DNA from 2 places in the Mesobacillus subterraneus genome. Region 1 is predicted to be linked to the other one. Evidence: a T-box and tRNA genes for the amino acid it is inferred to sense, from the RefSeq annotation. Region 1 holds a T-box; the other holds one or more tRNA genes.
The links. The T-box of region 1 lies ahead of alaS (alanine--tRNA ligase). A T-box ahead of a tRNA ligase gene usually reads a tRNA of that ligase, here a tRNA-Ala.
Positions count from the first base shown of each region.

Region 2: it encodes a tRNA-Ala, which carries the amino acid that the T-box ahead of alaS (alanine--tRNA ligase) is inferred to sense. The anticodon was not compared.

Region 1 is NZ_CP129019.1:950,483-966,802, forward strand. It holds gene cymR (cysteine metabolism transcriptional regulator CymR) at 192-614, shown strand; partial or broken gene LC048_RS04670 (cysteine desulfurase family protein) at 714-1,869, shown strand; gene mnmA (tRNA 2-thiouridine(34) synthase MnmA) at 1,913-3,028, shown strand; gene LC048_RS04680 (tetratricopeptide repeat protein) at 3,197-3,856, shown strand; gene recD2 (SF1B family DNA helicase RecD2) at 3,941-6,391, shown strand; gene LC048_RS04690 (LysM peptidoglycan-binding domain-containing protein) at 6,448-7,458, opposite strand; gene LC048_RS04695 (PRC-barrel domain-containing protein) at 7,629-8,105, shown strand; gene LC048_RS04700 (hypothetical protein) at 8,115-8,306, shown strand; gene LC048_RS04705 (YrzQ family protein) at 8,330-8,464, shown strand; gene LC048_RS04710 (AI-2E family transporter) at 8,755-9,834, shown strand; T-box leader at 9,899-10,110, shown strand; partial or broken gene alaS (alanine--tRNA ligase) at 10,187-12,822, shown strand; gene LC048_RS04720 (IreB family regulatory phosphoprotein) at 12,903-13,172, shown strand; gene ruvX (Holliday junction resolvase RuvX) at 13,173-13,589, shown strand; gene LC048_RS04730 (DUF1292 domain-containing protein) at 13,606-13,893, shown strand; gene mltG (endolytic transglycosylase MltG) at 14,258-15,400, shown strand; partial or broken gene LC048_RS04740 (O-methyltransferase) at 15,709-16,320, shown strand, end outside.
Region 2 is NZ_CP129019.1:4,227,012-4,243,331, reverse strand. It holds gene LC048_RS22115 (endonuclease I family protein) at 1-273, opposite strand, end outside; gene LC048_RS22110 (S8 family peptidase) at 270-1,235, opposite strand; gene LC048_RS22105 (YbaK family protein) at 1,494-1,937, shown strand; gene cwlD (N-acetylmuramoyl-L-alanine amidase CwlD) at 2,009-2,725, shown strand; gene LC048_RS22095 (P-loop NTPase) at 2,861-3,916, shown strand; gene gerD (spore germination lipoprotein GerD) at 4,013-4,645, opposite strand; gene LC048_RS22085 (KinB-signaling pathway activation protein) at 4,793-5,464, shown strand; gene pdaB (polysaccharide deacetylase family sporulation protein PdaB) at 5,473-6,225, opposite strand; gene LC048_RS22075 (hypothetical protein) at 6,371-6,598, shown strand; rRNA gene LC048_RS22070 (16S ribosomal RNA) at 6,900-8,453, shown strand; rRNA gene LC048_RS22065 (23S ribosomal RNA) at 8,679-11,605, shown strand; rRNA gene rrf (5S ribosomal RNA) at 11,682-11,797, shown strand; tRNA gene LC048_RS22055 (tRNA-Asn) at 11,878-11,952, shown strand; tRNA gene LC048_RS22050 (tRNA-Thr) at 11,995-12,067, shown strand; tRNA gene LC048_RS22045 (tRNA-Glu) at 12,085-12,159, shown strand; tRNA gene LC048_RS22040 (tRNA-Val) at 12,205-12,280, shown strand; tRNA gene LC048_RS22035 (tRNA-Thr) at 12,320-12,395, shown strand; tRNA gene LC048_RS22030 (tRNA-Tyr) at 12,490-12,574, shown strand; tRNA gene LC048_RS22025 (tRNA-Gln) at 12,630-12,704, shown strand; tRNA gene LC048_RS22020 (tRNA-Lys) at 12,858-12,930, shown strand; tRNA gene LC048_RS22015 (tRNA-Gly) at 13,003-13,077, shown strand; tRNA gene LC048_RS22010 (tRNA-Ala) at 13,081-13,156, shown strand; gene rocF (arginase) at 14,159-15,055, shown strand; gene LC048_RS22000 (Spo0E family sporulation regulatory protein-aspartic acid phosphatase) at 15,141-15,347, opposite strand; gene sigW (RNA polymerase sigma factor SigW) at 15,560-16,123, shown strand; partial or broken gene LC048_RS21990 (zf-HC2 domain-containing protein) at 16,140-16,320, shown strand, end outside.

The DNA of each region.
Region 1 (16,320 bases):
TTCGTATATATACAATAACACGAACGAGGGACTTGCGCATGGTCCGCGCAATTTGTGCTATAATTGCAAAAGCCTACCTATTGACTGAGGATTTTTGGTAGTATTTAAAGTGAGAGAATGCCATATGGGGCATTATGAATATATCTGAAAAAATAGCTAACCTTTAAGAAAAATTTGAATAGAGGTGCATTATGAAAATTTCAACGAAAGGGCGCTATGGACTGACCATTATGATCGAGCTGGCCAAAAAATATGGAGAAGGCCCAATATCTTTGAAATCCATTGCGCAAACAAATGATTTATCAGAGCATTACCTGGAGCAATTGGTTGCGCCGCTAAGGAATGCCGGACTGGTGAAAAGTATCAGGGGAGCATATGGCGGCTACATTCTCAGTTCTGAACCGTCTACCATTTCAGCTGGAGATATAATTCGAGTCCTGGAAGGGCCCATCAGCATTGTCGAAGGTATAGATGACGAGGAACCAGCCAAGCGTGAGCTCTGGACAAGAATCAGAGACGCGGTCAAGGACGTACTCGATAATACAACAATCGAAGACCTCGCCAATCATTCAGACAACTTTGGTGAGTCTGACGCTTATATGTTTTATATTTAGGTTTTCTTAAGTGGAAATTTGTTGTCTTGCACAACCCATTATTAATGGAGATGCAACAAAGGCAATTTTTAAAAAAACTTCTGAAGAGAGGGTACGACTTTGGAAAGAATCTATTTGGACCATGCAGCCACTACACCAATGCATCCGGACGTCCTGGCTGAAATGGTCAAGGTAATGGAAGTGGAATTCGGCAACCCTTCAAGCATCCATCATTTCGGCCGTGTGACCAGGAAAATCCTCGATGATACTCGTGATGAACTGGCGAAGAGCATAGGAACGAAGGGGAACAATATCATTTTTACGAGCGGCGGCACTGAAGCAGATAATCTGGCTATTATCGGCTATGCGGAAAATAACCGCTCGAAGGGGCAGCATATCATCACGACTCAGATTGAACACCATGCTGTCCTGCACAGCTGTGAGGAATTGGAGAAACGAGGATTTGAGGTCACCTATCTGCCGGTGGACGAACATGGCCAAATATCCATGGTATCATTCGAAGAAGCATTGCGTGATGATACGATCCTTGTAACCATAATGTACGGAAACAATGAGGTAGGCACAATCCAGCCGATAAAAGAGATTGGTGAAATGCTTGTAGATCATCAAGCTGTATTCCATACAGACGCTGTCCAGGGCCTATGGCATTGAAAAATTGGAAGTTGATGAATTGAAAATTGATTTACTTTCTGTTTCAGCCCATAAAATCAATGGGCCCAAGGGGATTGGCTTTCTTTTTATCCGTGATGGAATCAAGCTGGCACGTCAGCTTTTCGGCGGCGAACAAGAAAGAAAACGCCGTGCCGGCACCGAGAATGTTGCAGCGATCGCGGGGTTTCGAAAAGCAGTTCAGCTATCCCGGCAGGAGCTTGAGACAAAACGCAGCTTCTATGATGATTTAAAGAATTTGTTCATTGATAAACTCCAAATGAGCGGAATCTCTTTCCAGCTGAACGGATTGCTTGATAAATCACTCCCGCATATTTTAAACTTAAGTTTTCCAGGCACGAATGTCGAGGCGATGCTTGTTAACCTAGACTTATCTGGAATTGCTGCTTCAAGCGGATCGGCGTGTACGGCTGGATCAATCGAGCCTTCTCATGTGCTTGTAGCGATGTTCGGAAAAGAAGATGATAAGCTGACAAATTCTATCCGGTTCAGCTTCGGTCTGCACAATACAAGAGAACAGATTGAAAAAGCAGCAGAGGATACGGTGAAAATTGTCCGAAGGCTTGCGAAGAATAACCAGGTTTAAGGGAAGAATAAGTTTTATAGGAACAGAAAAGAGGTGAAGCATAATGGGAAAATCACCGAAGGATACAAGAGTGGTGGTAGGAATGTCCGGCGGTGTTGATTCATCAGTTGCTGCGCTCATTTTGAAGGAGCAGGGATATGATGTGATCGGCATCTTCATGAAAAACTGGGACGACACGGATGAAAACGGAGTCTGCACGGCTACCGAGGATTACGAGGATGTGATCCGCGTCTGCAACCAGATTGGCATTCCATATTATGCGGTTAATTTTGAAAAACAATATTGGGATAAAGTGTTTACTTATTTCCTAGATGAATATAAAGCAGGAAGGACTCCTAACCCGGACGTCATGTGCAACAAGGAAATTAAATTCAAAGCATTCCTTGAGCATGCAATGAATCTTGGCGCAGATTACCTGGCAACAGGTCATTATGCACGAGTGGAAGACATCGGCGGAGAACGCAAAATGCTTCGTGGGCTGGATGAAAATAAGGACCAGACTTATTTCTTGAACCAATTGAGTCAGGACCAGATAGAAAAAGTGTTGTTCCCTATTGGGAATCTGGAAAAATCCCGTGTCAGGGAGCTTGCAAAAGAAGCGGATCTTGCTACAGCAACTAAAAAAGACAGCACCGGCATTTGCTTCATTGGTGAAAGGAACTTCAAGGAGTTCCTTGGAAATTACCTTCCGTCCCAACCAGGCAATATGGAGACGATGACCGGCGAGGTAAAAGGGAAGCATGATGGTCTGATGTACTATACAATCGGCCAGCGCCAGGGTTTAGGCATTGGCGGATCAGGTGAACCTTGGTTTGTTGTCGGGAAAGACCTCGAGCGTAATGTCTTGCTTGTTGAACAAGGCTTTCATAACGAACTGCTTTATTCTAACAGTATCACGGCGGTTAATGTCAGCTTTGTATCTGACAAGGAGAAGTCGAAAACGTTCGAATGTACAGCTAAATTCCGCTACCGTCAGCCTGATAATGCTGTAACGGTCGAGCTGCAGGATGACGGTACGGCAAAAGTCTTGTTCAAAGAACCAATACGTGCCGTGACTCCCGGACAGGCTGTCGTTTTTTACGATGGGGAAGAGTGTCTTGGCGGAGGTACGATTGATGAAATTTTCAAGAATGGAAACAAACTGACATATGTCGGTTAATCCTGATCCAATCCCCGGCGGGCCAGCTTCGCCGGGGATTGTTTTAGCTTATGATCTTTTTGGGATACATTCTACTAAATCGAAAAATCTGCATTTCAGGTGTTCCTCGAAAAGAGTCTAAACCCTGCATTAATATGGTATACTTTCATGGAGAATGGAGTGTTAGAAATGGATAAAAACCAGACAGGTATTGAGTTTATGAAAGAAGGTAAATGGGAAGAGGCTGCCAAAGCATTCGCGGAAGCGATTGATGCTCATCCAGAAGACCCGGTTGCATACATAAATTTCGGAAACGTCCTCACCGCAGTGGGTGATAATGAACGAGCAATGAACTTTTACGATAAAGCAATCAGCCTTGATGAGAATGCAACCGCAGCATACTACAGCAAAGGCGGAGTTTATTATGATGGACAAAATTTCGAGAAAGCAAAAAACATGTTCGAACTTGCGCTTAAAAAAGGGCTGGATAGTGGCGATAACTTTTTTATGCTGGGAATGAGCCTCGCTCAGATGGGCAGCAGCAAGCTTGCTTTGCCATATTTACAGCGCAGTACAGAGCTTCTCGAAAATGATGCCGAAGCCAATTTTCAATATGGGCTTTGCCTTGCAAGGGAAGGGTTTATCGACGAAGCGATTAATGTGTTTGAACTTGCAATATCAATGGATTCGGAGCATGCAGACGCCCTCTATAACCTAGGTGTGGCTTATGGTTATAAGGAAAATGGTGAAAAGGCGCTCCAGATGTTCAATCGTGCATTGGAAATCCAGCCAGACCACTTGCTTGCAGGACACGGCAAAAAATTGATTGAGGGACAAGATATCGATTAATTAAGCACCTTTTCTTCGTCTTTGTTTCTCACTCAATGCGAAACCAGCTTGAACAAATTGGTTTGACGGAAAGGGGGAAGTACTTTGGACAAACAGGACTCGCTTGATTTGTTTTCAGAACAAGGCAAGTTCATGAAAGGGAAGCATCTTGTTACCATTTTTCATAATGAACAGAATCTATACACAGTCCTTAGGATCAGGGTTGAGGAAACAAATGAGCAGTACGAGGATAAGGAAGCAGTCATTACAGGGTATTTCCCCCGGATTCATGAGCAGGAGACTTATATTTTCTTTGGTGAGGTAAAAGAACATCCTAAGTTCGGTGCACAATTCCATGCGACTCATTTCCGGAAAGACTTGCCGCAGTCAAAGCAGGGGATCATCAGCTACCTTTCCGGTGACCTTTTCAAAGGAATCGGGAAGAAAACAGCTGAGAAAATCGTTGATACACTGGGTGAAAAGACCATCACAAGGATTATCGAGAACCCGTCTGTCCTTGACCAGATTCCGAAGCTGGCACCTGAAAAAGCAAAGGAACTTTATGACACATTGATGGAGCATCAGGGCCTCGAACAAGTGATGGTCGCATTGAATGAATATGGCTTTGGTCCTCAGCTGTCGATGAAAATTTATCAAGTTTACAAGGAACAGGCGATTGATGTAATTCAGAACAATCCGTACAAGCTTGTGGAGGATATCGAAGGCATCGGTTTCGGGAGGGCGGATGAACTGGGCAGCCAGCTCGGTTTAACTGGTAACCATCCTGACCGGATCAAGGCAGCCTGTCTCTATACACTTGAAAATTCAAGCATACAGGGCGGTCATGTTTTCATGGAAGCAGAAAACCTTCTCGTCGAAGTGAAAAAGCTTCTAGAAGACAATCAAAATGTTGAAATTGTATTTACTGATATCTCAAAGGAAATCATCAAGCTCGGTGAAGAAGGAAAGCTGGTTGCTGAAGAACAGAGAGTCTATTTGCCATCTCTCTATTATTCGGAAAAGGGCCTGGTTGTGAACATTAAAAGAATCCTTGAACAGACAGAATACGAAAATCAATTTCCTGAATCGGAGTTTCTCCTAGCGCTCGGAAATCTTGAGGAGCGCCTTGGTGTCCAATATGGGCCAAGCCAGAAGGAAGCGATTCAGACAGCGCTTATGTCACCGATGATGATTCTGACCGGTGGGCCCGGCACAGGTAAAACGACGGTCATTAAAGGAATTGTTGAGCTATATGCAGAGCTACATGGCTGTTCACTTGACCCGAAAGATTATAAAAAAGAAGAACCTTATCCGTTCTTGCTTGCGGCGCCGACTGGTCGTGCGGCAAAGAGGATGACTGAGTCAACAGGTCTTCCTGCCGTGACCATTCATAGGCTTTTGCGCTGGAATGGCGCAGAAGGTTTTGACCATAATGAAGACCAGCCGCTTGAGGGAAAGATATTGATTATTGATGAAACCTCAATGGTTGATATATGGCTCGCCCATCAATTATTCAAATCTCTGCCTGACAATATTCAGGTGATCGTTGTAGGAGATGAAGACCAGCTTCCTTCAGTAGGTCCTGGCCAGGTACTGAAGGATCTACTTGATTCCGGCAGGGTCCCGACTGTTAGGCTGACGGATATATACCGACAGGCTGAAGGATCATCAATAATCGAACTTGCTCATCAAATCAAAAAAGGCTTTCTGCCAGAAGATATTTCTGCTCAGCAGCCTGACCGTTCTTTTATAAAATGTACGACAAGCCAGATTCCTCAGGTAGTCGAAAAGGTTGTCGCCAATGCTAAGAATAAAGGGTATTCTCCTAGGAGCATCCAGGTGCTGGCACCAATGTACCGTGGTCCAGCCGGCATTGACCGGTTGAACGAGCTGCTGCAGGATCTCTTCAATCCTAATTCTGATGGAACGAGAAAAGAGCTTGCATTTGGCGATGTGAAGTATCGTATCGGGGATAAGGTCCTTCAGCTGGTAAATCAGCCGGAAGCCAATGTGTTCAATGGTGACATGGGTGAGGTTGTCGCGATCTTTTACGCGAAGGAAAACACCGAAAAGCAAGATCAGCTGATTGTGTCCTTTGATGGCATAGAAGTTACATATAATAGGGCAGACCTCTCGCAAATCACCCACGCTTATTGCTGTTCCGTGCATAAATCCCAGGGTAGTGAATTTCCGATTGTCGTCCTTCCAGTAGTGAAAAGCTACTTCAGAATGCTGCGCAGGAATCTGATTTATACCGCAATCACCAGGAGCAAGCAATTCCTGATTCTTGTTGGTGAAGAAGAAGCACTGAAGATGGGGATCGAACGCGGTGAAGATACCGAAAGGAATACAACTCTTGTAGAAAAGCTTGTTCTATTGCTGCCCGAATTGCAGGATGAAACGGGTACAAAGGAACATTCGGAGTGTAAGCACCAAAATCATGAAGATAACATCAAAGTTGAAAAAATGAATTATATTGAAATTATTAAAAACGCTGATCCGATGATTGGAATGGACAATCTGACTCCTTATGATTTTATGGAGGAAGGTAGTTAGTCTTAAGATGAACCCGCGTAATCGCTGCGCGGGTTCTTGCTTGTTCACCTTCACCTTCACCTTAAAGCAGCAGATATTTCCTGCATTTTTTTCTTCACCATAGGATAAAAATGATTCTTAGCGTCCGCTGTGGAATTTCCGCCAAAAAATCCGGTGCCTGGGCAAGTTTTGACCGCGTGCCCTTCTCCTTCATCCAGTACTCTTTCACCTGAATTGATATCCCACCAATGGTGATAGGTAATACTGTCAACCGATGGTGTTAGTCCAAATTTCATCATAAGCAATGCTGTGACCGTAAGTACGGTCTCCCTTTGCTCAGCGGTCATCTGGTTATTGCCAGCATCGAAATTCCCCACATTCTCTATTGCAAGTGCATCTGCTTCAATCTCTTCCATCACCGATTTATTCAGCAGTCCAAACGAACCTTCAGGAGGTTTGTTAAATGATCTTCCTACAGCAACCAATCCATCCGGAAATGTCGTCAATTGCTGGCTGATTGTGCTCCACTTCATGGAATTAACATGATAGTCTTCCATTCCCTTTAATAAGGTAAAGTGATTGGAACCATTAAACTGCTGGTACGATGGCTGATACGTGTGATGCTGCTGGATTTTACCGATCTTTCGGGTGAAAAGGTGATTGAATAGCCAGTCCTTGAATTCCTCCCTTGTCATAAGGACATACTGCCCCTCCATGGTAAGTTGTTTTGGAGGTATCCGCAAAATTTGCCCTGCATATATCATGTTTGAGTTAAGATGATTAGTGGTTTTGATTGACTGTACGGTGGAATTGAACGCAACAGACAGCTTCCATAATGTGTCCCCAGGGACGACTTCATACATGATCGGTACTCTTAGCTTCTGTCCAATTAAAATCAAATCCGACTGCAGACCGTTAATGAGTTTAATGTCTTCAACTGATGTCCGGTATGTAGCAGCGATTTTCCATAAATAATCCCCAGGCTTAACCTCATAAGTATTCCTCGGATGGTTGGCAGCAGATCCAAACCCAACATTCGTTAAAACTAAACATAAACTGAACAATAACACTGAGATCCGTTTTTTCATGATGTTAATTCCCTTTCGATTGGTATTTTTTTATTTAGTGTGCAAAACCATCAAAGAATTACACAGTATTTTAAAAATATTTTTCTGGTCTTCGAATGGAAATCCTTACACCACATGAAACGGGGAATAGAGTAGAAACTATAACTGTTCGGGAAAGGCGGGACACACTTTTGCGGACATTTTCACTTTTAAAGGGACTGCCTGTATATGAATTGGTTAATGGTCAAAAACTGGGCGAAGTTTGTGATGTAAGCATTTCTGGCAATGGAAGCGTAGTAGGCTTACTTGTAAAAAAGGGTGCGTTCATCAAGAAAACGTTTCAGGTGAAAGTGGATCAAGTTTCATCTTTTGGTGAAGATGGGATCATGGTGAAAGACAAATCAGCCTTGGAGCGATTGGAGACAGAGCCTGAATATACATTTGAGCATAATGAGAGTCTTGCTGGGAAAAAGCTTCTTTCGAATGAAGGGGAGCAGCTTGGCTTGCTTGAGGATGTATATTTTATGGAAGAATTGGGCACGATTGTAGGGTACGAATTAACGGATGGCTTTTTTTCGGATATAGCGAATGGAAAGCGTGTCATAAAGACCACTGGTCCACCTGCAATCGGAAAGGATGCCATCGTCGTCACTGTCAAATCGAGATGAGGTGTCCTTATGTTAAGTTGTCCCAATTGCAGGAGCAAGGATATCGGTAAAATTGGCATCAACCAATATTACTGCTGGAATTGCTTCATCGAACTGTCTCTGAACAAAGGCTTGATTCATACCCATCAAGTCGAAGAAGATGGAACATTGAGCTCACTTGATGATTTATTCGAAGAAGATCAACGTCAATACGGCATGTAAAATAAATCAAAGAGGTGAAGCACATGAATAAAATGTTAACCTCCGCAATCGCTTTTGGCGCTGGTATGGCAGCTTACAATTATGCTTCCAACAACAATATGATGTCTGGAAGGAAAATGAAGAAGCTTGGCAAGAAAATGAGCAAAGCTTTATTCTAATTCGGATGTTCAACTTGATCCCTTGCGTTTCGCAAGGGATCTTTTATGATTCAAATTGGAAAAAAAAGCTGGTAATTTCCAATTCGCTATAAAAAAACGTTTTTCGCTATAATAATCAAATTTTCGCTATAAAATAATTTTTTTCGCTATAAAAATGAGATTTTCGCTATAAAAGAGAACTTTTCGCTATAAAACCGTAAATTATAGCTTAAATAATATCCAGACAAGGACAAAAATGTATAATCCACTCCCTTTCTTTTCAGAATAAAACAGGAAGGAGGGCGAAGATGATGAACATCCAGATGAAATGGTATTACCGGCTTGGATTTCTTCTCCTTTTGTTCATTGTTCTGTTCGTTTTCATAAAATTACAATCCATATGGGTTCCTTTTTTGGAAGTATTGCTTTCGCTGCTTGTGCCTTTTTCCGTGGCTGCTTTCATTACATATTTACTCCATCCGATAGTGGAGGCTCTTCACCAAAGAGGGCTTCATCGAGGAGTTTCGATCCTGATTATCTATATTTTGTTTTTTGGTGGAGCGGGCTTCGCTTTTTACAAAGGGATTCCTGCGCTGATTCACCAGCTCGGCGACCTGGCAGAAAATGCTCCGTATTTCGCCGAGCAGTATAAACAAATGGTCAATAATATTATTGACCAGACTTCTAAGTGGCTGGCAGGCATCCATGAAAGAATCGAAGATGGAATTACTCGGATGGAGCAATGGCTTGATGGTGTGCTTGCTGGTACGATGACGTTCCTGATGGATACCATTAATTCCATCCTTACAATTGCTGTAATCCCGTTTATTGCTTTTTACATGCTGAAAGATTTCGGTGCCATTAAAAAAGCGGCGTGGTATCTAACCCCTCGGCAGTGGAGACAGCCAGGCGCCAAGTTCTTGCATGAAGTCGACAAATCGCTCGGCAGTTATATCCGCGGACAGCTGCTTATTTGTTTAATAATCGGTGTCCTATCCTCCTTGTTTTTTTGGCTGGCAGGCATAAAATATTCGCTGCTGCTTGGAGCGATTGTCGGGATAACCAATGTAATTCCTTATTTCGGGCCAATCATCGGAGCTATTCCGGCAGTCATCATCGCGGCGACTATGTCGGTTAAAATGGTGCTTCTAGCACTCGTGATCGTCTTTTCTCTTCAGTTCCTCGAGGGGAATATTCTGTCTCCGCTGATTGTCGGCAAAAGCCTGCATATGCATCCGCTGATGATCATGTTTGCATTGCTGGCAGGGGAGGAGGTTGGCGGCATCCTTGGATTAATACTTGCCGTACCTGTCCTGGTTGTATTGAGGGCGGCATTGATTCATGCAAAAGATCATATCATCCTTGAGAGAAAGAAAGAACGGCCTTCATAATTTTCGTCATGTCGTTTGACAAACTGCGACAGGCTATATATAATTCGGCTATAGATTAATAATTCGAAAAATGTAGAAGGAACGAGTATGTTATAGACCATCGTCCAGAGAGGGGTTCCCAGGCTGAAAGAATTCCCGGTGAAGAATAACAGAAGGCTATTCCGGAGTGCAGGAAAAACCTGCCGTAGCAGCTGCGTTAAAGCGTTTTTGAGAGATGGGCGCGCAAGTTTGTGTCCATAATCAGGGTGGTACCGCGAGCAAGCTCTCGTCCCTGTCCAGGGATGAGGGCTTTTTTTTGTTGCCTAAAATCCCTGAAAGCTTACATTTCACTTGGATTTAGGAGGTTGGTTTTATGAAAAAACTGACAGGTGCTGAAATAAGAAAAATGTATCTTGATTATTTTAAGGAAAAAGGTCACGCAATCGAACCGAGTGCGCCGCTTGTCCCGCATGATGACCCTTCCCTTCTATGGATTAACAGCGGTGTTGCAACACTTAAAAAGTATTTTGACGGCCGTGTGATCCCGGCAAATCCGCGGATCACAAACGCGCAGAAATCAATCCGTACGAACGATATTGAAAATGTCGGCAAGACAGCGCGCCACCATACTTTTTTTTGAAATGCTCGGGAACTTCTCGATTGGTGATTATTTCAAGGTGGAAGCAATTGAATTCGCATGGGAATTCCTTACGGATGAAAAATGGATCGGCTTTGATCCTGAAAAACTGTCCGTGACAATTCACCCTGAGGACGATGAAGCTTTCCAGATCTGGAAAGAAAAAGTCGGTGTGCCTGAAGATCGGATCATCCGCTTGGAAGGGAACTTCTGGGATATCGGTGAAGGCCCTAGTGGTCCGAACACGGAAATCTTTTATGACAGAGGCCCTGAATACGGCAATGACCCTGACGATCCAGAATTGTACCCTGGCGGCGAAAATGACCGTTATTTAGAGGTTTGGAACTTGGTGTTTTCAGAGTTCAACCATAATCCTGATGGAACGTATACTCCACTGCCAAAGAAAAATATTGATACAGGCATGGGTCTTGAACGTATGGCTTCTGTTGTCCAGGACGTTCCAACAAACTTTGAAACAGATTTGTTCATGCCAATCATCAATGCAACTGAAGAAATCTCCAATGAAAAGTACGGACAGTCCAAGGAGAAGGACGAAGCGTTCAAGGTGATCGCAGACCACATTCGTACTGTTGCTTTTGCTGTCGGTGACGGGGCCCTCCCATCAAATGAAGGCCGCGGCTATGTACTTCGCAGATTGTTGCGACGCGCGGTCCGTTATGCGAAGAAGCTGAACATCAATCGTCCGTTTATGTACGAGCTGGTGCCGGTTGTCGGTGAAATCATGCATGACTTTTATCCAGAGGTAAAAGAAAAGACAGAATTTATCCAGAAGGTCATTAAGAACGAAGAAGACCGCTTCCATGAAACACTGAACGAAGGCCTTGCCATTCTTTCTGAACTGATCAAGAAAGAAAAGGAAAAAGGCAGCGGTATGGTGCAGGGCGAGGATGTATTCCGCCTTTATGACACATACGGATTCCCTGTCGAATTAACAGAAGAGTATGCTGAAGAAGAAGGCTTGAAGGTCGATCATGAAGGCTTTGAAAAAGAAATGGAGCTACAGCGTGAAAGAGCTCGTGCAGCACGACAGGATGTAGGTTCCATGCAGGTGCAAGGTGGCATTCTTGGTGACATCAAAGAAAGCAGCGAATTCGTCGGTTATGACAATTTTGGAACAAACAGCAAGATTGTTGCATTAGTCAAGAAAGGCGAGCTTGTTGAGGAAGCGAAAGCAGGTGATGAGATTCATTTCATCCTTGATACTACACCTTTCTATGCAGAAAGTGGCGGCCAGATCGCTGACAAGGGAACAGTGGAAGCGAATGGCGTTAAGCTATCTGTCAAGGATGTAAAGAAAGCTCCAAACGGACAAAACCTTCACCATGCAGTTGTAGAAGAGGGGACCGTAACTCAGGACCTTGAAGTGACAGCTAAAGTTGACCAGGAAAACCGTACGAGCATCATCAAGAACCATACTGCAACACACTTGCTCCACCAGGCATTGAAGGATGTACTGGGAGGTCACGTAAATCAGGCAGGATCACTGGTCGAGCCTGAAAGATTGCGTTTTGACTTCTCTCATTTTGGTCAGGTGACTGCTGAAGAGCTTGAGCAAGTAGAAGCAATCGTCAACGAAAAAATCTGGAGAAGCATCCAGGTAGAGACTAGCTTCAAACCGATTGCTGAAGCGAAAGAAATGGGCGCGATGGCATTATTCGGTGAAAAATACGGAGATATCGTCCGTGTTGTAAAAGTTGGCGACTACAGCCTTGAGCTTTGTGGCGGCTGCCATGTTCCTAATACATCTGTGATTGGATTGTTCAAGATTGTGTCTGAGGGCGGTATTGGAGCTGGCACAAGAAGGATTGAAGCAGTAACTGGCGAAGCAGCTTACAAAGTGCTTAATGATCAAATCAGCATCCTGAAAGAAGCAGCCGCAAAATTAAAGACATCTCCAAAAGAAGTTGCAAACAGAATCGAAACAATGCTTGTTGAAATGAAGCAGCTTCAGCGTGAAAATGAATCTCTATCAGCAAAATTGGGTAATATTGAAGCAGGAAGCCTTACTTCCAAGGTCAAAGAAGTGAATGGTGTCCAGCTGCTTGCAGCACGCGTTCAGGCAGCGGATATGAACAGCCTGCGCAATATGGCTGATGACTTGAAGCAAAAGTTAGGTTCAGCTGTCATCCTCCTTGGCATGACCGACGGCAGCAAAGTGAATCTGATTGCTGCAGTGACAGATGATCTGATTAAGCAAGGGTACCAGGCTGGAAAATTGATCAAGGAAGCAGCGGCAATTTGCGGCGGAGGCGGCGGAGGCCGTCCGGATATGGGCCCAGGCTGGCGGGAAGGACCCATCAAAACTCGACAATGCGCTTCAATTTGCCGAAGAATGGGTAAAATCAATTTGATATACAGCTAAAGTAGTGTAGAATGAAGGTATCTTGAAGAATATTTTACCTGCTATTTTTAAAAAAGTGAGGTGCATTCGATGAGCTCGTTTGACAAGACGATGAGATTTAATTTTCCCGAAGAGCCTTTTGAGCATGACGCCAATGAAGTACTGCTTCAGGTATATGAAGCCTTACAGGAAAAGGGATATAACCCGATCAACCAGATCGTCGGATATCTGCTCTCTGGCGACCCGGCCTATATTCCCCGCCATCGGGATGCCCGCAATATCATCCGCAAGCTGGAACGGGATGAAATCATTGAGGAACTGGTTAAATCCTATTTAAGGAACCACCGAGAGGGGAAATAAATGCGTACGATGGGACTGGATGTCGGCTCAAAAACAGTCGGCATTGCGCTGAGCGATGAACTGGGATGGACTGCTCAGGGACTTGAAACATTGAAAATCAATGAAGAAGAAAATGTGTTTGGTTTCGATGAATTAGGTAAAATAATAAAAGAGTACGAAGTCGGCAAAGTTGTCGTCGGGCTGCCTAAAAACATGAACGGCAGTATTGGCCCGCGCGGAGAGGCCAGCCAATTCTTTGCCCGTGAATTGGAGGAAAGGTTCGGCGTGCCTGTCATCCTCTGGGACGAGCGTTTGACGACAGTGGCTGCCGAGCGGGTTTTGCTCGAGGCAGACGTAAGCCGAAAAAAGCGCAAAAAGGTCATTGATAAAATGGCAGCAATGATGATTCTACAAGGCTATCTAAACAGCCAAAACTAAATTGAGGTGACTACACATGGATCACGGCGAAAACAACATTACAGTAGTAGACGAAAACGGCAACGAACAACTATGCGAAGTACTTTTCACATTTGACTCCGAAGAGTTCGGAAAGTCATATGTGCTCTACTATCCAGTAGGTGCAGAGGATAATGATGAGGAAGACATCGAAATCCACGCATCAGCATTCACCCCATCAGAAGATAACGAAGATGGCGAATTGATGCCAATCGAAACTGACGCAGAATGGGACATGATCGAGGAAATGCTAGAAACTTTCCTTGCTGAGCAGGACGAAGAATAAAAAAATAGACTATAAGGATCGGGCGCTTGAAGCCCGGTCCTTATTTTTTTTACTGACTTATCAGACTATCGGACAAACAGAAGTCAGAATGAGTGAGAAGTGTTCGATAGAAGGGCTCTATCGGACAAACAGAAGTCAGAATGCGCAAGAAGTGTCCGATAGGCAGGACCTCTCCACTGCTGCATGTGTCGCCCGCTTACACAACTAGTAATGTTGTCGAATTATTAGTTTATTTGTCGTTGTGAGTATTTTTTCGTAATTATTTGCAAACAGAAATAGAAAATATAGTATAATGGGTCGAGATGTGATAAAAGAGAGTATCCAGTGAAGTTAGCATTGTCATTGTTATCTGGAGGGGGAACTTATGTCTGACGAAAAAAATATAAAAACCGATAAAAAGAAGCTGATCGCCGAGAAGTTAGTCGAGCAGCAAAAGGAAGCGAGAATCGTGAGAAAGATTGTCTTCATCACCTCAATCATGGCAATTCTGCTTATTGGGGCGATTGGCGGGGGCGGCTATTACTATATTAAAGAAGCCCTGAAGCCGGTGGATGAAAACAGCAAGAAAACAGTCGATGTCAATATCCCGATAGGATCATCAACAACTGGAATCGGACAGATTCTCGAAGATCAAGGGATTATCAGGGATGCTAGAGTCTTTAAATATTATGTGAAATTTAAGAACGAAGCGGGTTTTATGGCTGGAGATTATAAAATGAAACCTTCCATGACGCTTCCTGAAATCATCACAAGCCTGAAAACCGGTAAGGTCATGCAAGAGGTTGTCATGAAAATAACAATTCCCGAGGGCAAGCAATTAAAGCAGATTGCTGGAATCATTGCCGAAAAGACACAGCAAAACGAAGATGAAATTTTCAAACAGCTGAATGATAAAGAGTTCATCACGAAAATGATGGGAAGATATCCTGACGTCCTGACGGAAGACATTTTAAAAGAAAATGTGAAATATCCGCTAGAAGGCTATTTGTTCCCGGCAACTTATCCTTTCTATTCTGAAAAGCCAACGGTTGAGGAAATCGTTACGGTCATGCTGACTAAGACCAAGGAAGTACTCGGTGAATTCAGCGGTCAGATGGAAGAAAAAGAAATGACGACTCATGAATTGATGACGATGGCATCACTCATTGAAGAAGAAGCGACGAAAAAAGTTGACCGCGATAAAATCGCTAGTGTCTTCTATAATCGCCTTGAAGACGGAATGATGTTGCAAACAGACCCGACTGTACTATATGCGCATGGAGAACATAAAGATCGGGTTTTCTACAAGGACCTTGAAATCGATGACCCTTATAATACCTATAAAATCCAAGGTTTGCCGCCAGTCCCGATTGCCAATCCAGGCATAATGTCGATTGAAGCCGCTCTGGCACCTGCGGACACGGATGATATGTATTTCCTTGCAACGTCTACTGGAGATGTGCTCTTCTCTAAAACACTTGCAGAACATAATCGCAAAGTGAACGAACATATCACAAACAAAAAATAACAGTAATTTAAAGGGAAATGCAGAAAGATTAGCATTTCCCTTCTTATTGTGATAAAATAATACAAGTGTTTTTTCTAGGTCAAAATAGCATTTTACTGTCTAGCGAAGGCTCTTTATTGGAGCTTTTATGTATTTGATAGCGTGTATTGCAGAAGTAGGAGTTGCGGCTTTCAGCGTTTGAACCTGTAGGGCAACATTGCCTGGCGGTGTCCCCTCTTAACCTGTGAACGCTATTTTTTTCATGCTCTGACAGTCATTCATATACCTACTCTGGCTGAGAGATAGCCTTTGAATAGAGGTGAAGCAGCTTGCTTAGTCAAGAGCTGCAAAATTATATAGATTCTTTAATACAGCCCAGGAATGGCCTCCTTACTGAGATGGAGGAATATGCAGACCAAAATGGAGTCCCGATCATGGAGCCATCAGGTATTGAAACGTTGCTTCAGCTTTTGAGAATCCAGCAGCCAGAAGCGATTCTGGAAGTAGGAACTGCAATTGGCTATTCCGCGTTAAGGATGGCGTACGCCAATCCTCAAACAAAAATTGTCACTTTGGAACGTGATGAGGAACGTTTTAATCTCGCCCTTGATTATATTCAGAGGGCAGACATGCAGGAACGGATTGTCCAAATCTGTGGAGACGCGCTTGAACTGGAAGAAGAAGTTGCCAGACATGGTCCGTTTGACGCCATTTTCATTGATGCGGCAAAAGGCCAATATAAGCGCTTTTTCGAAATGTACTCCCAGGTATTTAAAACCAGCAGGAATGATCATTACGGATAATGTCCTTTTTAAAGGGCTTGTATATAATCAGGAAGCGGATAGCAGAAGACTTCGCAGCCTGGTTAAAAAAATAGACGAATTCAACCGCTGGCTCACAGCTAATCAGGAGTATGATACAGTCATCCTTCCGATTGGCGA
Region 2 (16,320 bases), 1.5 Mb from region 1:
CTCTTCAATCACCTCCACCGGGTCTAAGTCCTGTCCAGAGTACAGACTCTTCAACTGAAGGTTTTCCTGCAAATCCACCCACGGATAAACATACTCATGCGGCGAATACCTTAAATGGGAGGAATGAGTCCTGACCAGCAGGGAATGAAGTTCTTCCGTTGTAAAAGCAATATCACAGTAATACGTATCGCGTAATCCACCGTCCAGGTCTGCATCATAATACGTTTTATTCTCTATGTTATAAATGTAAGCCTCACTGGCCGAAAGAATCATATCGCATCCATGACCATCGTTTTAAAGCTTTGGTCAAAGATTTCAGCTAGATGATCCAGAACAGTCAGATAAACGAGGCCATTGCCTTCAAGCTTAGGCGAATTGCCGAGCGGCACAGTCCGTTTGACCAGCTGCGCATACAATTCAGGTTCTGTCAGATCTCTCTCAAAATGGGCTATTGCATATGTTTTAATCAGTGCCAGGGCACCGGATACGTGAGGAGCTGCCATTGAAGTACCGCTCAAGGTCGCATATTTTCCATTCAAGTAGGTTGAGGTGATCCGCTCACCCGGAGCCACGAGATCAATTTCATTATTTGAGTTGGTAAAATCGGATGAACCTCTGTCAAGATTTATTGCTCCCACACTGATGACTTCGTTATAAGCACCAGGGTAGGCAAATTCATTGGTAGAATCGTCGCCATCTCCCTCATTGCCAGCGGCACATACGACAAGGATGTTCTTTTTAACCGCAGCTTGTATCGCCTCATGCAATTCAGGAACATCCGCTGGTCCACCCAGCGACATGGAGATAATGTCCACTTCCTGCTCAATGGCATAATGAATACCTTTGATAATCCAGTCATATTTGCCTGAACCAGCCTTGTTCAACACTTTTACAATCAGCAGCCCAGCCTCGGGTGCAACGCCGATAACGCCGGCCCCATTTTCCTGGGCAGCAATCGTTCCTGCCACATGTGTACCGTGGCCATTATAATCAGTATAAAGATCCGGGTTGCTGCGGTCGTCATCGGTAAAATTCCTTCCGCCAATAATTCTGTCCTTTAAATCAGGATGTGTAATTTCACAGCCAGTATCCAAAACAGCAACCTTCATTCCCATTCCTTTCGTTTCGTTCCAAAGCTTGGGTGCCTGAATCAACTCAACACCTTTTGGCACCTCTTTGATTTCGTCAGCTTCATCAATCAGGGTATAAGGAATAACGCGAACACAATGCTCCATTTCTTTCCCTCCTTAGAGATAAAATTGAAGCTAGTTCTAGTTGTAATAATAAGTCTAACAATTCTGACTATTATTGAACAGGACCGATAGTAGGGTATTTACTAGAAGCAGATATCCATACTTGGGCATTTCATCCTAATAACAAGGCGTGAATTTTATTCAGTAAACGTTTGAGAAAACTGGAAAAGGAATCGTCGGTCAAAATTGCATTACTCCCTTACGAAGGTTGAACACTACTTTGTAAGGGGTGAGATTACTTTGAACGTCGTAACGACATTTATAGATAAAAGAAAACAACAACAAGTGAAATACGAGCGGTCCATGCTCCGTGAATTATCAATCAACATCCTGCAAGCCAGGGTGAAACAATATTTTGGCTCATCAAGGCTGACCTCGAATCTCATCATGAATTCAGGAATCGAAGAAGCTTGTTATGATGTAGCGATTGAAGCCTATTTACTCGGTGCAAAGTTCAGCCGTTTTGGATATTTCGGTGAATCGATAGAGGGGGTTAAGCCCCGCTGTGAAAAAGAAGAGCGGCATTTGATAGACACCTTATATAACTTTTTCCTTTTTTGGGGGAAGGGTGAAGAAGGAGTAGGGTCAGAAGAGCTTTATTACTTGTGCGAACAGTATGTTGACAGCTGGTGGAGAGAAGGGTTCATGAAGGGTGAAAAGAAATATAAAATGAGGCTGCATTAGCAAAAGTTCTAAACCATTGACCTGTCCCATATAGTTTATTATCAGGACTAGCTGGAAGGATGGTTTAGAACATGATGAAGAAACTCAAGATAGGATTATTTGCAGCCGGCCTTGCTGTGCTGTTCCTTATATTGCAGTATGATTTTACTGAACATGACTCCTGGGAATCCTGGAACCTGCCGCTTTCAGGAAAAATCATTTATTTAGACCCAGGACATGGAGGGGTCGACCCGGGGGCAGGAGAAGAGGAACCCTTTGAAAAAGATATCGCGCTTAACGTTACCTTGAAATTACGGGATTACCTGCAACAACAGGGTGCCCTTGTTGTCATGACCCGTGAGACAGATGTCGACCTCGCGGATAAAGGACTCAAAGGCTACAGCAAGCGGAAGGTGCAGGACTTAAAAAGGCGGCTGGATTTGATAAATGATTCTGAAGCAGATTTTTTTGCAACGATACACTTGAACGCGATCCCATCCTCCAAATGGAAAGGGGCGCAAACATTCTACTCTACGAATTATAAAGAGAACAAACGAGCAGCGAAACTTATCCAGGATGAAATGCGCCGCAATCTGGAAAACACTGATCGCGATGCAAAGGCTGCGAACAGTATCTATTTATTGAAGCATACAAATAAACCTGGGGTACTGGTCGAGATAGGGTTCTTATCCAATCCGCAGGAAGCTGAAAACCTAAAAAATGAGGCTTATCAGGAAAAAGTTGCAGCCTCAATTTATGAAGGCATGCTAAGATACTTTACAGACGAACAGAAATTTTGGGAAAAATAAAGAAGGGTCCTGGATCCTTCTTTTCTTTATGGAAAAAATATCTTCGAGAAATGTGTGATAGGTTTAACACTTAGGAGTTTTATCAATATGTTATACTGTCCATGGAGATAAATTTTTACAGAGGAAGGTGTCATTATGTTAACTGAAGCTAAGGTACGCGAAAGTTTAAAAGACCTTAAGGAACCATTTTTACATAAAACACTCGAAGAGATAAATGCAATTGAAGAGATCAAGATTAAAGAAGAGAAGAACCATGTAAGCGTTAAAATTGGTATCGCAAAAACTGGTACTGCAGAACAACTGCAGCTGCAAACGGAAATTGTCAATATTTTAAAAAGCGCTGGAGCGGCATCTGTAGGATTGCGTTTCTTTGAATTGCCTGCCGAAGTTCTATCAAAATTCCAGACAGCGGCTCCTGAAGAAGAGGAAGGCTTGCTGTCTCCAAATAGCCAAACAACATTCATCGCGATTGCAAGCGGAAAAGGAGGAGTAGGTAAATCTACTGTTTCTGTTAACCTTGCTGTCTCACTAGCTCGTTTAGGGAAAAAAGTAGGACTTGTTGATGCTGACATCTACGGTTTCAGTGTTCCTGATATGATGGGCATCACAAAGCGTCCTGTCGTAAGAGGAGAAAGCATCATTCCGGTTGAAAGACACGGAGTAAAGGTCATCTCTATGGGATTCTTTGTGGAGGATAATGCACCGATCATCTGGCGCGGACCAATGCTTGGCAAAATGCTGAACAGCTTCTTCAATGAGGTCGAGTGGGGAGAACTTGATTATCTTCTGTTAGACTTGCCTCCTGGAACAGGGGATGTGGCTCTGGATGTACACACCATGCTGCCATCATGTAAAGAAATCATCGTCACCACTCCGCATCCGACAGCGGCATTCGTTGCTGCGCGTGCAGGTGCGATGGCTCTTCGTACAGATCATGAAATCCTCGGTGTCATTGAAAACATGTCTTACTTTGAAAGTAAGCTGACTGAGGAAAAAGAATATGTCTTTGGACAAGGCGGCGGTGAAAAGCTGGCTGACGAGCTTAATACTCAGCTGTTAGGCAAACTGCCATTAGGACAGCCAACATGGAATGAAGAAGACTTTGCACCATCCATTTATCAGGAAGACGATAAGATTGGCGCACTATACACAAATATTGCCCAGCAAGTTGTCCAAATGCTTGGAAAGTAATAAATAGAGCCTCTCCGATTGCAGGAGAGGCTCATTTACTTTCTATTCAGCTAAACAGTTGCCGGGGCTGATCAAAGACTAATGCAATCATTATCATTATTGACCTCCAGAGCCACCGCCTTCTTCATTGCCGCCGCCGGAACCACCGCCGCCTTCCTCAGAACCGCCTTCAGACTTTTGGGTTGGCATGTCCTCAGCGGCTTTTACGATCAATGCCTGCAGCTTCGCTTTGAATAATGGGCTCTCAAAGGTTTCTGTCATGACCTTTTGTAAATGTTCACGGTATTCTTTGCTTTTAAGGACGTTAGTTAATTCCTTTTCAAGTTCAGGATCCTTCATGACTTCAATCATCATGCCCTTGTACTCAGGATCTTTCATGAGGTCCTTCAACAGTTTTTCATTTTCCTTCTTCATGCTTTTTGCGACGCTCTCAGCGAACTTTGGATCCTCGAAGGATTTTTTCCAAAACTCCATGCCTTTTTCGGAGGTCATTGTCTTTTCGACTGTATCAATTACGACCGGCTGGTCCATTATTAACTTTTCCTTCATGCCATCGTCACCCATGACTTCCTGAATCGCTTTTTTTCCATCGTCAGTCTTCAGGATGTCGACAACCATTTTCTTTGTTTCTTCATAATCGACTTCCCCTGCTGACTGGGCTGGAGAAGCACAGCCGGCAGCTAAAAGTAAAAAGGTTGCAGGGAGTATAAATTTTATAATCTTTTTCATCTTCCATTCCCCTTTCACATAAACAGCCCTAATTTTAGGATGAGTAAAATAACAAATTGTTATACACGAATAACGACACCTAGATTTTTCAAACCCGCATTGGTACAATCATAAGGTAAGTTTAATTTTCTTTTGGGGGAAAAAATCGTGACAAGCCGTAATTGGGTACACTTATTTCTCACCACGCTGGTTGTAGGAGCAGTGACAACTGCTGTGGTTGGTTTTATTGTCCGCTGGAATGAATTCCAGCAGCTGTTAAGTGATTTCAACATTCTAGAGTTCCTTTCAATTTTAGTATGGCTAATGGGTGTGGGTCTTATATTTAGTATTCTTAGCCAAATGGGTTTCTTTGCTTATTTAACCGTCCATCGTTTTGGTCTTGGAATTTTCAAATCTTTATGGAATGCCGTACAGGTCCTGTTGATAGTCTTTGTATTGTTTGACCTCGTCTATCTGCGTTATGACGTATTTGCGGAAAGCGGCGAGAGCATCATGTCTTATATAGTCCTCGCGGCAATCGTCCTGGTCGCTGGGTTGACTGTGGCGTTCATGAAAGTTAAACAAACAAATAACGAAGCATTTATTCCAGCATTGTTCTTCATGGTGGTCGTAACAGTGATCGAATGGGTGCCGGTACTTCGAGTGAACGAGCACAGCTGGCTTTATCTCATGCTATTTCCATTGTTGGCATGTAATGCCTACCAGCTGCTGGTATTGCATAAGCTTAACCAGAAATCATTGGAAGAGCGCAAAGCTCTCGAAAAAAAGGCTAAACCAAAAGCGAATGAAAAAGCACAAAAAAAACCGTCCAACGCATAGTTGGACGGTTATTTTATTTCAGTTGATTTAGAGTCACCATTGGCGATCATTTCTGAAACTGTGACCATCTTCAGATTCTTTGACCTGATATCCTTTAACACCAGAGGCAGTGCTTCCGCTGTTTGTTTCGCTGAATCAGAAGCATGCATCAATAGGATATCACCCTTCTTTGCCTTTGAAGCATTCTTGGCAATGACCTCAGTGCCAGGATTGGTCCAATCCTTTGTATCCAAACTCCAGTGGACCACTGTAATCCCGAGCCGCTCGGCAATTTTTAAGGTGCGTTGGTCAAAATGACCTGTAGGGGCTCGCAGCAGCTCGATATTCTTCACATTAAGCTTTTTAAAAGCCTCCTGAGCTTTCAGGATATCACGCCTGATTTTATCTTCCTCTAAATCGGTATAATCCTTATACTCATATCCAAGCATGCCAATTTCATACCCATCTTTCACCATCCGGTTCACCAGGTCAGGATGTCTTTCCGCCCAGGATCCTGACAAGAAAAAGGTGACAGCTCCTGCTTTCTCTTTCTTTAAAACGTCAAGAATCGGTTCCGCTTTTTCATCGCCCCAGCCAATATTAAAGGTCAAAGCTAAATCCTTTTCGCTTTTATAAATGGCTTTAGGACCGTCTTTTGCTGAAAAAGCAGGGAGTTGTACCATGTTTTCCATGTAAAAGAACCAAGCTGTAAAAAAGGCTGCTATCACGATGACAAAAGCTGTTTTAATCGACTTAGCATTCATAACATAAAAGAAATTCATTTTTCTCACCACCTCGTCCAATGCACTCCTTGTCTCATTTTTATTCCGCAAGTCAAAAAGATATGATAATAAAAAATCAGATTATAAAAATCCAAAAAAAAGACAACACTACAATCACTATGTGAAAATGAACAGGAGTGTATGTATGCTTGGTGTTCTGATCAATGAAAAGGAACTGAAAGAGCTAGAATACTTAATTAAAAGGGAAATGGATGAAATCCTCTTCGATTTGAAGGATGATCGTATTGATCATGTAGTAAAAAGGTCGATGAAAGAGAGATATCAAATACTGTTTTCGCTCTTTAAAAGAGTAGCATCTCCAAAAGAATGTCTTAAGTATATGCCAGCGAAGAAGAGTATATATAAAGGTTAACACTCAATTAGAAAAATTTTTCGTGATTTTTATTGACGGAAATAAATTATCCTGTTATATTAATAAACGTCGCTGCTGAGCCACTCGATAACACGGGGAAATCAGCAGAAAATAATAAAAAATGTGGTTGACATCAAGTTACTCACATGTTATATTATGAAAGTCGCTTCTGAGCGGCCGGACAATAGATTGTTCTTTGAAAACTAAACAAACAAGCGTCAACAAACAATATTTATAGTGACTTCTATTATATAGTTGATCACTAGCCAACGTTTTAAATTATGAGCTAAACTCATACTCTTTCTTGGAGAGTTTGATCCTGGCTCAGGACGAACGCTGGCGGCGTGCCTAATACATGCAAGTCGAGCGGATCTTCATTAGCTTGCTTTTGAAGATCAGCGGCGGACGGGTGAGTAACACGTGGGCAACCTGCCTGTAAGACTGGGATAACTTCGGGAAACCGGAGCTAATACCGGATAATCCTTTCCCTCTCATGAGGGAAAGCTGAAAGACGGTTTCGGCTGTCACTTACAGATGGGCCCGCGGCGCATTAGCTAGTTGGTGAGGTAACGGCTCACCAAGGCAACGATGCGTAGCCGACCTGAGAGGGTGATCGGCCACACTGGGACTGAGACACGGTACCAGACTCCTAGGGAGGCAGCAGTAGGGAATCTTCCGCAATGGACGAAAGTCTGACGGAGCAACGCCGCGTGAACGATGAAGGCTTTCGGGTCGTAAAGTTCTGTTGTCAGGGAAGAACAAGTATCGGAGTAACTGCCGGTACCTTGACGGTACCTGACCAGAAAGCCACGGCTAACTACGTGCCAGCAGCCGCGGTAATACGTAGGTGGCAAGCGTTGTCCGGAATTATTGGGCGTAAAGCGCGCGCAGGCGGTTCCTTAAGTCTGATGTGAAAGCCCCCGGCTCAACCGGGGAGGGTCATTGGAAACTGGGGAACTTGAGTGCAGAAGAGGAGAGCGGAATTCCACGTGTAGCGGTGAAATGCGTAGAGATGTGGAGGAACACCAGTGGCGAAGGCGGCTCTCTGGTCTGTAACTGACGCTGAGGCGCGAAAGCGTGGGGAGCGAACAGGATTAGATACCCTGGTAGTCCACGCCGTAAACGATGAGTGCTAAGTGTTAGAGGGTTTCCGCCCTTTTAGTGCTGCAGCAAACGCATTAAGCACTCCGCCTGGGGAGTACGGTACCGCAAGGCTGAAACTCAAAGGAATTGACGGTACCGCACAAGCGGTGGAGCATGTGGTTTAATTCGAAGCAACGCGAAGAACCTTACCAGGTCTTGACATCCTCTTGATTTCCCTAGAGATAGGGCGTTCCCCTTCGGGGGACAGAGTGACAGGTGGTGCATGGTTGTCGTCAGCTCGTGTCGTGAGATGTTGGGTTAAGTCCCGCAACGAGCGCAACCCTTGATCTTAGTTGCCAGCATTCAGTTGGGCACTCTAAGGTGACTGCCGGTGACAAACCGGAGGAAGGTGGGGATGACGTCAAATCATCATGCCCCTTATGACCTGGGCTACACACGTGCTACAATGGATGGAACAAAGGGTCGCGAAGCCGCGAGGTCGAGCCAATCCCATAAATCCATTCTCAGTTCGGATTGCAGGCTGCAACTCGCCTGCATGAAGCCGGAATCTGCTAGTAATCGCGGATCAGCATGCCGCGGTGAATACGTTCCCGGGCCTTGTACACACCGCCCGTCACACCACGAGAGTTTGTAACACCCGAAGTCGGTGGGGTAACCTTTATGGAGCCAGCCGCCTAAGGTGGGACAGATGATTGGGGTGAAGTCGTAACAAGGTAGCCGTATCGGAAGGTGCGGCTGGATCACCTCCTTTCTAAGGATATTGCCGTAAAGGCAATCGGAATGCGAACCTTCTGGTTCGTACTGTGGATGTAATCCACATAGTTGACCGCTTGTTTGTTTAGTTTTGAGGGAGCAATTACCTCAAGACTTTTTTGTTCCTTGAAAACTAGATAATCGTAAGTAAGAAGAACCAAGAAAAAACCGAGTGATCGCCATTTTAGTTTTTCTCTCTATTTAATAGAGAAATGACCTTTTAGGTTAAGTTAGAAAGGGCGCACGGTGGATGCCTTGGCACTAGGAGCCGATGAAGGACGGGACTAACACCGATATGCTTCGGGGAGCTGTAAGTAAGCTTTGATCCGGAGATTTCCGAATGGGGAAACCCACTGTTCGTAATGGAACAGTATCTTTACCTGAATACATAGGGTATTGAAGGGAGACCCGGGGAACTGAAACATCTAAGTACCCGGAGGAAGAGAAAGCAAACGCGATTCCCTGAGTAGCGGCGAGCGAAACGGGACATAGCCCAAACCAAGAGGCTTGCCTCTTGGGGTTGTAGGACACTCAACATGGAGTTACAAAGGAACGGGGTAGATGAAGTGGTCTGGAAAGGCCGTCAGAGAAGGTAAAAACCCTGTAGTTGAAACTTCGTTCCCTCCTGAGTGGATCCTGAGTACGGCGGGACACGAGAAATCCCGTCGGAAGCTGGGAGGACCATCTCCCAAGGCTAAATACTCCCTAGTGACCGATAGTGAACCAGTACCGTGAGGGAAAGGTGAAAAGCACCCCGGAAGGGGAGTGAAATAGATCCTGAAACCGTGTGCCTACAAGTAGTCAGAGCCCGTTCATGGGTGATGGCGTGCCTTTTGTAGAATGAACCGGCGAGTTACGATCCCATGCAAGGTTAAGTTGAGAAGACGGAGCCGCAGCGAAAGCGAGTCTGAATAGGGCGAATTAGTATGTGGTCGTAGACCCGAAACCAGGTGATCTACCCATGTCCAGGGTGAAGGTTGGGTAACACCAACTGGAGGCTTCGAACCCACGCACGTTGAAAAGTGCGGGGATGAGGTGTGGGTAGCGGAGAAATTCCAATCGAACTTGGAGATAGCTGGTTCTCTCCGAAATAGCTTTAGGGCTAGCCTCACGTTGTAAGAGTCTTGGAGGTAGAGCACTGTTTGGACTAGGGGCCCTCATCGGGTTACCGAATTCAGACAAACTCCGAATGCCAAAGACTTATCCGTGGGAGTCAGACTGCGAGTGATAAGATCCGTAGTCAAAAGGGAAACAGCCCAGACCACCAGCTAAGGTCCCAAAGTATACGTTAAGTGGAAAAGGATGTGGAGTTGCTTAGACAACCAGGATGTTGGCTTAGAAGCAGCCACCATTTAAAGAGTGCGTAATAGCTCACTGGTCGAGTGACTCTGCGCCGAAAATGTACCGGGGCTAAACGTATCACCGAAGCTGTGGATTGACATCTTAGATGTCAGTGGTAGGAGAGCGTTCTAAGGGCGTTGAAGTCAGACCGTAAGGACTGGTGGAGCGCTTAGAAGTGAGAATGCCGGTATGAGTAGCGAAAGATGGGTGAGAATCCCATCCACCGAATGCCCAAGGTTTCCTGAGGAAGGCTCGTCCTCTCAGGGTTAGTCGGGACCTAAGCCGAGTAGAAAGGCGTAGGCGATGGACAACAGGTTGATATTCCTGTACCACCTCTTTATCGTTTGAGCAATGGGGGGACGCAGTAGGATAGGGTAAGCGCGCTGTTGGATATGCGCGTCTAAGCAGTAAGGCTGCAAGTGAGGCAAATCCCGCTTGCGTGAAGGCTGAGCTGTGACAGCGAGGGAAATATAGTACCGAAGTTCCTGATTTCACACTGCCAAGAAAAGCCTCTAGCGAGATAAAAGGTGCCCGTACCGCAAACCGACACAGGTAGGCGAGGAGAGAATCCTAAGGTGAGCGAGAGAACTCTCGTTAAGGAACTCGGCAAAATGACCCCGTAACTTCGGGAGAAGGGGTGCTCATTTGGGTGAATAGCCTAGATGAGCCGCAGTGAATATACCAGGCGACTGTTTAGCAAAAACACAGGTCTCTGCGAAGCCGCAAGGCGAAGTATAGGGGCTGACGCCTGCCCGGTGCTGGAAGGTTAAGAGGAGGGGTTAGCTCACGCGAAGCTCTGAATCGAAGCCCCAGTAAACGGCGTAACTATAACGGTCCTAAGGTAGCGAAATTCCTTGTCGGGTAAGTTCCGACCCGCACGAAAGGCGTAACGATCTGGGCACTGTCTCAACGAGAGACTCGGTGAAATTATAGTACCTGTGAAGATGCAGGTTACCCGCGACAGGACGGAAAGACCCCGTGGAGCTTTACTGTAGCCTGATATTGAATTTTGGTACAGCTTGTACAGGATAGGTAGGAGCCTGAGAAACCGGAGCGCCAGCTTCGGTGGAGGCGCTGGTGGGATACTACCCTGGCTGTATTGAAATTCTAACCCACGCCCCTGATCGGGGCGGGAGACAGTGTCAGGTGGGCAGTTTGACTGGGGCGGTCGCCTCCTAAAGAGTAACGGAGGCGCCCAAAGGTTCCCTCAGAATGGTTGGAAATCATTCGCAGAGTGTAAAGGCACAAGGGAGCTTGACTGCGAGACCTACAAGTCGAGCAGGGACGAAAGTCGGGCTTAGTGATCCGGTGGTTCCGCATGGAAGAGTATCGCTCAACGGATAAAAGCTACCCCGGGGATAACAGGCTTATCTCCCCCAAGAGTCCACATCGACGGGGAGGTTTGGCACCTCGATGTCGGCTCATCGCATCCTGGGGCTGTAGTCGGTCCCAAGGGTTGGGCTGTTCGCCCATTAAAGCGGTACGCGAGCTGGGTTCAGAACGTCGTGAGACAGTTCGGTCCCTATCCGTCGTGGGCGCAGGAAATTTGAGAGGAGCTGTCCTTAGTACGAGAGGACCGGGATGGACGCACCGCTGGTGTACCAGTTGTCTTGCCAAAGGCATCGCTGGGTAGCTATGTGCGGACGGGATAAGTGCTGAAAGCATCTAAGCATGAAGCCCCCTCAAGATGAGATTTCCCATAGCGCAAGCTAGTAAGAACCCTGAAAGATGATCAGGTTGATAGGTCAGAGGTGGAAGCGCGGTGACGTGTGGAGCTGACTGATACTAATCGTTCGAGGACTTAACCAAATTAGATGACTCGTTTTTCTTGAATTCTTCTTACACATTATCTAGTTTTGAGGGAATAAAACCTCAAACCAAATAGTCTGGTGGCGATAGCGAGAAGGTCACACCCGTTCCCATACCGAACACGGAAGTTAAGCTTCTCAGCGCCGATGGTAGTTGGGGGTTTCCCCCTGTGAGAGTAGGACGCCGCCGGGCGATGATGCTTTTTCATCTTGGATCACTTCTAAGATGAGGCAGCCGAATCTTCTGCAAGAGTTATGTAAAATTACCATTATTCCGCAGTAGCTCAGTGGTAGAGCACTCGGCTGTTAACCGAGCGGTCGTAGGTTCGAATCCTACCTGCGGAGCCATTATCTCTAAATGACAAAAGTCATTTGAGCTGGCAGCAAAATGCTTCCATAGCTCAGCAGGTAGAGCACTTCCATGGTAAGGAAGAGGTCAGCGGTTCGAGCCCGCTTGGAAGCTCTGAAAATATTATTAATGGCCCCTTGGTCAAGCGGTTAAGACACCGCCCTTTCACGGCGGTAACACGGGTTCGAATCCCGTAGGGGTCACCAAGATTTTTTCACACCAGTGATAAAAACATCAGGGAATTTAATAATGGAGGATTAGCTCAGCTGGGAGAGCATCTGCCTTACAAGCAGAGGGTCGGCGGTTCGATCCCGTCATCCTCCACCATGATTTTTTTTACCTGATGAAATTAATCTTCATTAACATGCCGGTGTAGCTCAATTGGTAGAGCAACTGACTTGTAATCAGTAGGTTGGGGGTTCAAGTCCTCTTGCCGGCACCATGCTTCTTTCTTCCTTGAATAACTTCAGCGGAAGCATGCGAAAAATCCCGAAGGGAATTTGAGCATCTAACTAGGTACAGAAGCACTTATATGTGGAGGGGTAGCGAAGTGGCTAAACGCGGCGGACTGTAAATCCGCTCCCTCCGGGTTCGGCGGTTCGAATCCGTCCCCCTCCACCATTTTAATACATATTAAAATTGGACAAGCTATTAATGTCCTTTTTATTTTTTTCATTGGGCTATAGCCAAGCGGTAAGGCATCGCACTTTGACTGCGACATGCGTTGGTTCGAATCCAGCTAGCCCAGCCATTAACGAGCCATTAGCTCAGTCGGTAGAGCAGATTGCTCGCTGCATTGAGTTTCCTCCCTGGCAATCTGCGAGAAAGACCGAAGGTCTTTTGAGCATCAGATGCGACAGGGAATATAAATGGGTGGAGGCAATCTTTGTCCCACTTTAAATTTGAGCCATTAGCTCAGTCGGTAGAGCATCTGACTTTTAATCAGAGGGTCGAAGGTTCGAGTCCTTCATGGCTCACTCATGTTAAGACCCCTAAGAATGAACTTAATCCTTTATTTTTAGGGGTTTTATCTATTATAATAAAATCATGCGGAAGTAGTTCAGTGGTAGAATACAACCTTGCCAAGGTTGGGGTCGCGGGTTCGAATCCCGTCTTCCGCTCCAATTGGGTCCTTAGCTCAGCTGGGAGAGCGCCTGCCTTGCACGCAGGAGGTCAGCGGTTCGATCCCGCTAGGCTCCACCATCACACTACATAAATACCATTTCAGCCATAAATCCAACCGGGTTTATGGCTTTTTTTATTATTTCCCTCCAAACAGTTTGGTGGATTATTGCCCTTCTATATCAGGGATATCAGTAATGGGACAGTGTTCAGACAGCGTAGCAGGAGAAAGGGCTAGAGTTGTCAAGAAGCCAGTGTAATTGTGACGGGTTTCAGCTAATGGAGCTCAAAGCTGTCAAGAAAAAGCAGTTATTGTGACAGGTCTCAGGATGCGGAGACCTAAGCTGTCAAGAAATTGCAGTTATTATGACAGGTTACAGGCTGCGGAGCTCAAAGTTGTCAAGAAAAGGCAGTTATTATGACAGGTTTCAGGCTGAGGAGCCCAAAGTTGTCAAGAAAAGGCAGTTATTATGACAGGTTTCAGGTATCGGAACTCAAAGCTGTCAAGAAAAAGCAGTTATTGTGACAGGTTTCAGGCTGCGGAGCCCTAAGCTGTCAAGAAATTGCAGTTATTATGACAGGTTTCAGGCTGAGGAGCTCAAAGTTGTCAAGAAAAGGCAGTTATTATGACAGGTTTCAGGCTGCGGAGCTCAAAGTTGTCAAGAAAAGGCAGTTATTATGACAGGTTTCAGGCTGCGGAGCTCAAAGTTGTCAAGAAAAGGCAGTTATTATGACAGGTTTCAGGCTGAGGAGCCCAAAGTTGTCAAGAAAAAGCACTTATTATGACAGGTTTCAGGTATCGGAACTCAAAGCTGTCAAGAAAAAGCAGTTATTGTGACAGGTTTCAGGCTGAGGAGCCCCAACCTGACAAGAAAGTGCAGATCGAAGGGTGGGGGCTGCCGTATTTCTTCACCAAGAATGTTCACACTCTCTAACGAGTTGGTGGTATGAATCCCTTAAATCAGTCCGTAAATTCGCTGAATTCCAAACCGTATATATATTCATGAAACTGTCCGGTTGAGTCATTTGAATGAAAGCGTTTAAAATAGAGTGTAGATAAGAGAAAGCAAGGGGGAGAAATATATGAAGAAACTTTCGATTATTGGCATGCCGATGGATTTGGGGCAGATGAGAAGGGGAGTCGACATGGGCCCAAGTGCGATCCGTTATGCTGGAATAAATGAACGATTGAGAGTGTTATTTGATGAGATAGAGGATTTGGGAGATATAGCCGTTGGAAGACCAGAGGTAAAGATTGATCCTAACAGCAATCTTCGCAATCTGGAGCTTGTAGCAGAGAAAAATGCTTTGCTTGCTGATGAGGTAGACAGGATTATTGATTCTGGATCATTCCCACTTGTATTAGGAGGAGACCACAGTATTGCGATTGGCACTTTGACTGGTGTATCTAAGCACTATAAAAATCTGGGTGTGATTTGGTATGATGCACATGGTGACCTGAATACAGCAGATACTTCACCATCTGGGAACATCCACGGAATGCCGCTTGCTGCCAGCCTTGGGTTGGGACATGAAATGTTAACTCAATTAGGTGGATTTTCACCAAAGGTAAAACCGGAAAACATAGTCATCATCGGGGCACGTTCATTGGATGAGGGGGAGAAGGACCTAATCAAGGAAATGGGCATTAAAGTGTTTACAATGCACGAGATCGATCGTCTCGGAATGGCCACGGTCATTGAGGAAACAGTCAATTACCTGAAAGATAAGACAGATGGCGTCCATCTTTCACTTGATTTGGATGGGCTGGACCCAACAGATGCTCCTGGCGTCGGTACCCCGGTAATCGGAGGGATCAGTTACCGTGAGAGCCATCTGGCAATGGAGATGCTGGCTGAGGCAAAAATCATCACTTCAGCTGAATTCGTCGAAGTAAATCCTATACTTGATGAAAAGAATAAGACAGCTGTCGCAGCAGTAGCGTTGATGGGTTCTTTATTTGGAGAGAAACTTTTGTAATGCTCCGGCAGTTTTAGAATAGGCTCATAGTAGTGATAAAAAATAGGGAGCAGCGGCCAAATGTCTGGCTGCTGCTCTCTTATTATTAATATAGAAATGAATTTTTGGATGATAAGTGATAATATTTATTTAGTAAATGGTCGAGTTTAGTACTGATGTCGACAACCCGTTGATTTGACAGCGAGGTTTTTGCAGCTAATTCAACCATCTCTTTACGGCAATTCTCAATATCCTTCAACAACGTTTCTGCACACATTAATTGTTTCCTCGCCTTCAATAAAATATAGTTCATTTATACCCCAGCCAAAACTTTTTAAACCAAACTGGTAGTAATTTGTTAATATTAACTTATCGTGTTTTTTAGACTTTTTTTGCAAAAATAAGTCAGTTAGTAGATGATTTTGTCAATTACATACATAAATAAAGTTTTTATAAAAAAAAACGAAACCTTTTACGGAATCGATTCGTATATCGATTAGCCGCATGAAGCGCGGAGGTAAAATAATGGAGACAATTGTAAAACACAGAATAAAACAGGTAATCAAGGGAGACCAGAATGCCTATGGAGAGATTGTTGAGGTATACAAGGACAAGGTGTTCCAGCTTTGCTACCGTATGCTTGGGAATCGGCATGAGGCAGAGGATATTTCACAAGAAGCTTTTATCCGTGCATATATCAATATCAACAGCTTCAATCAAAACTTGAAGTTTTCAACATGGCTTTATAGAATTGCCACAAATCTATGTATTGACCGGATTCGCAAAAAGAAACCAGATTACTTTCTGGATGCGGAAGTGCCCGGAACAGAGGGCCTAACCATGTACTCTCAGGTCCCATCTGAAACGCGTTTGCCAGAGGATGAGGTTGAAAGTATCGAATTGCAGGATGCGATTCAAAAAGAAATTTCAAAACTACCCGATAAATACAGGTCGGTCATCGTATTAAAGTATATTGAAGAACTCAGCCTGAATGAGATCAGTGAAATACTGGATTTGCCTCTTGGCACAGTGAAGACGAGAATCCATCGAGGAAGAGAAGCCTTAAGGCAACAGTTGCGACACGTATAAGGTGAGGTGAAAGAATATGAAATGCTCGGAACAAATTATTGATTATATGCATGAATATCTAGATGAAGAAATCTCTGAAGAACATGAAAAGATTTTAAGAGAACACCTGCAAAGCTGTTCAGATTGCCAGGAATATTTCAGGGAGCTGAATAAAGCCATCGCTCTTGTTCAGAGCACCTCTCACATCCAGGCACCAG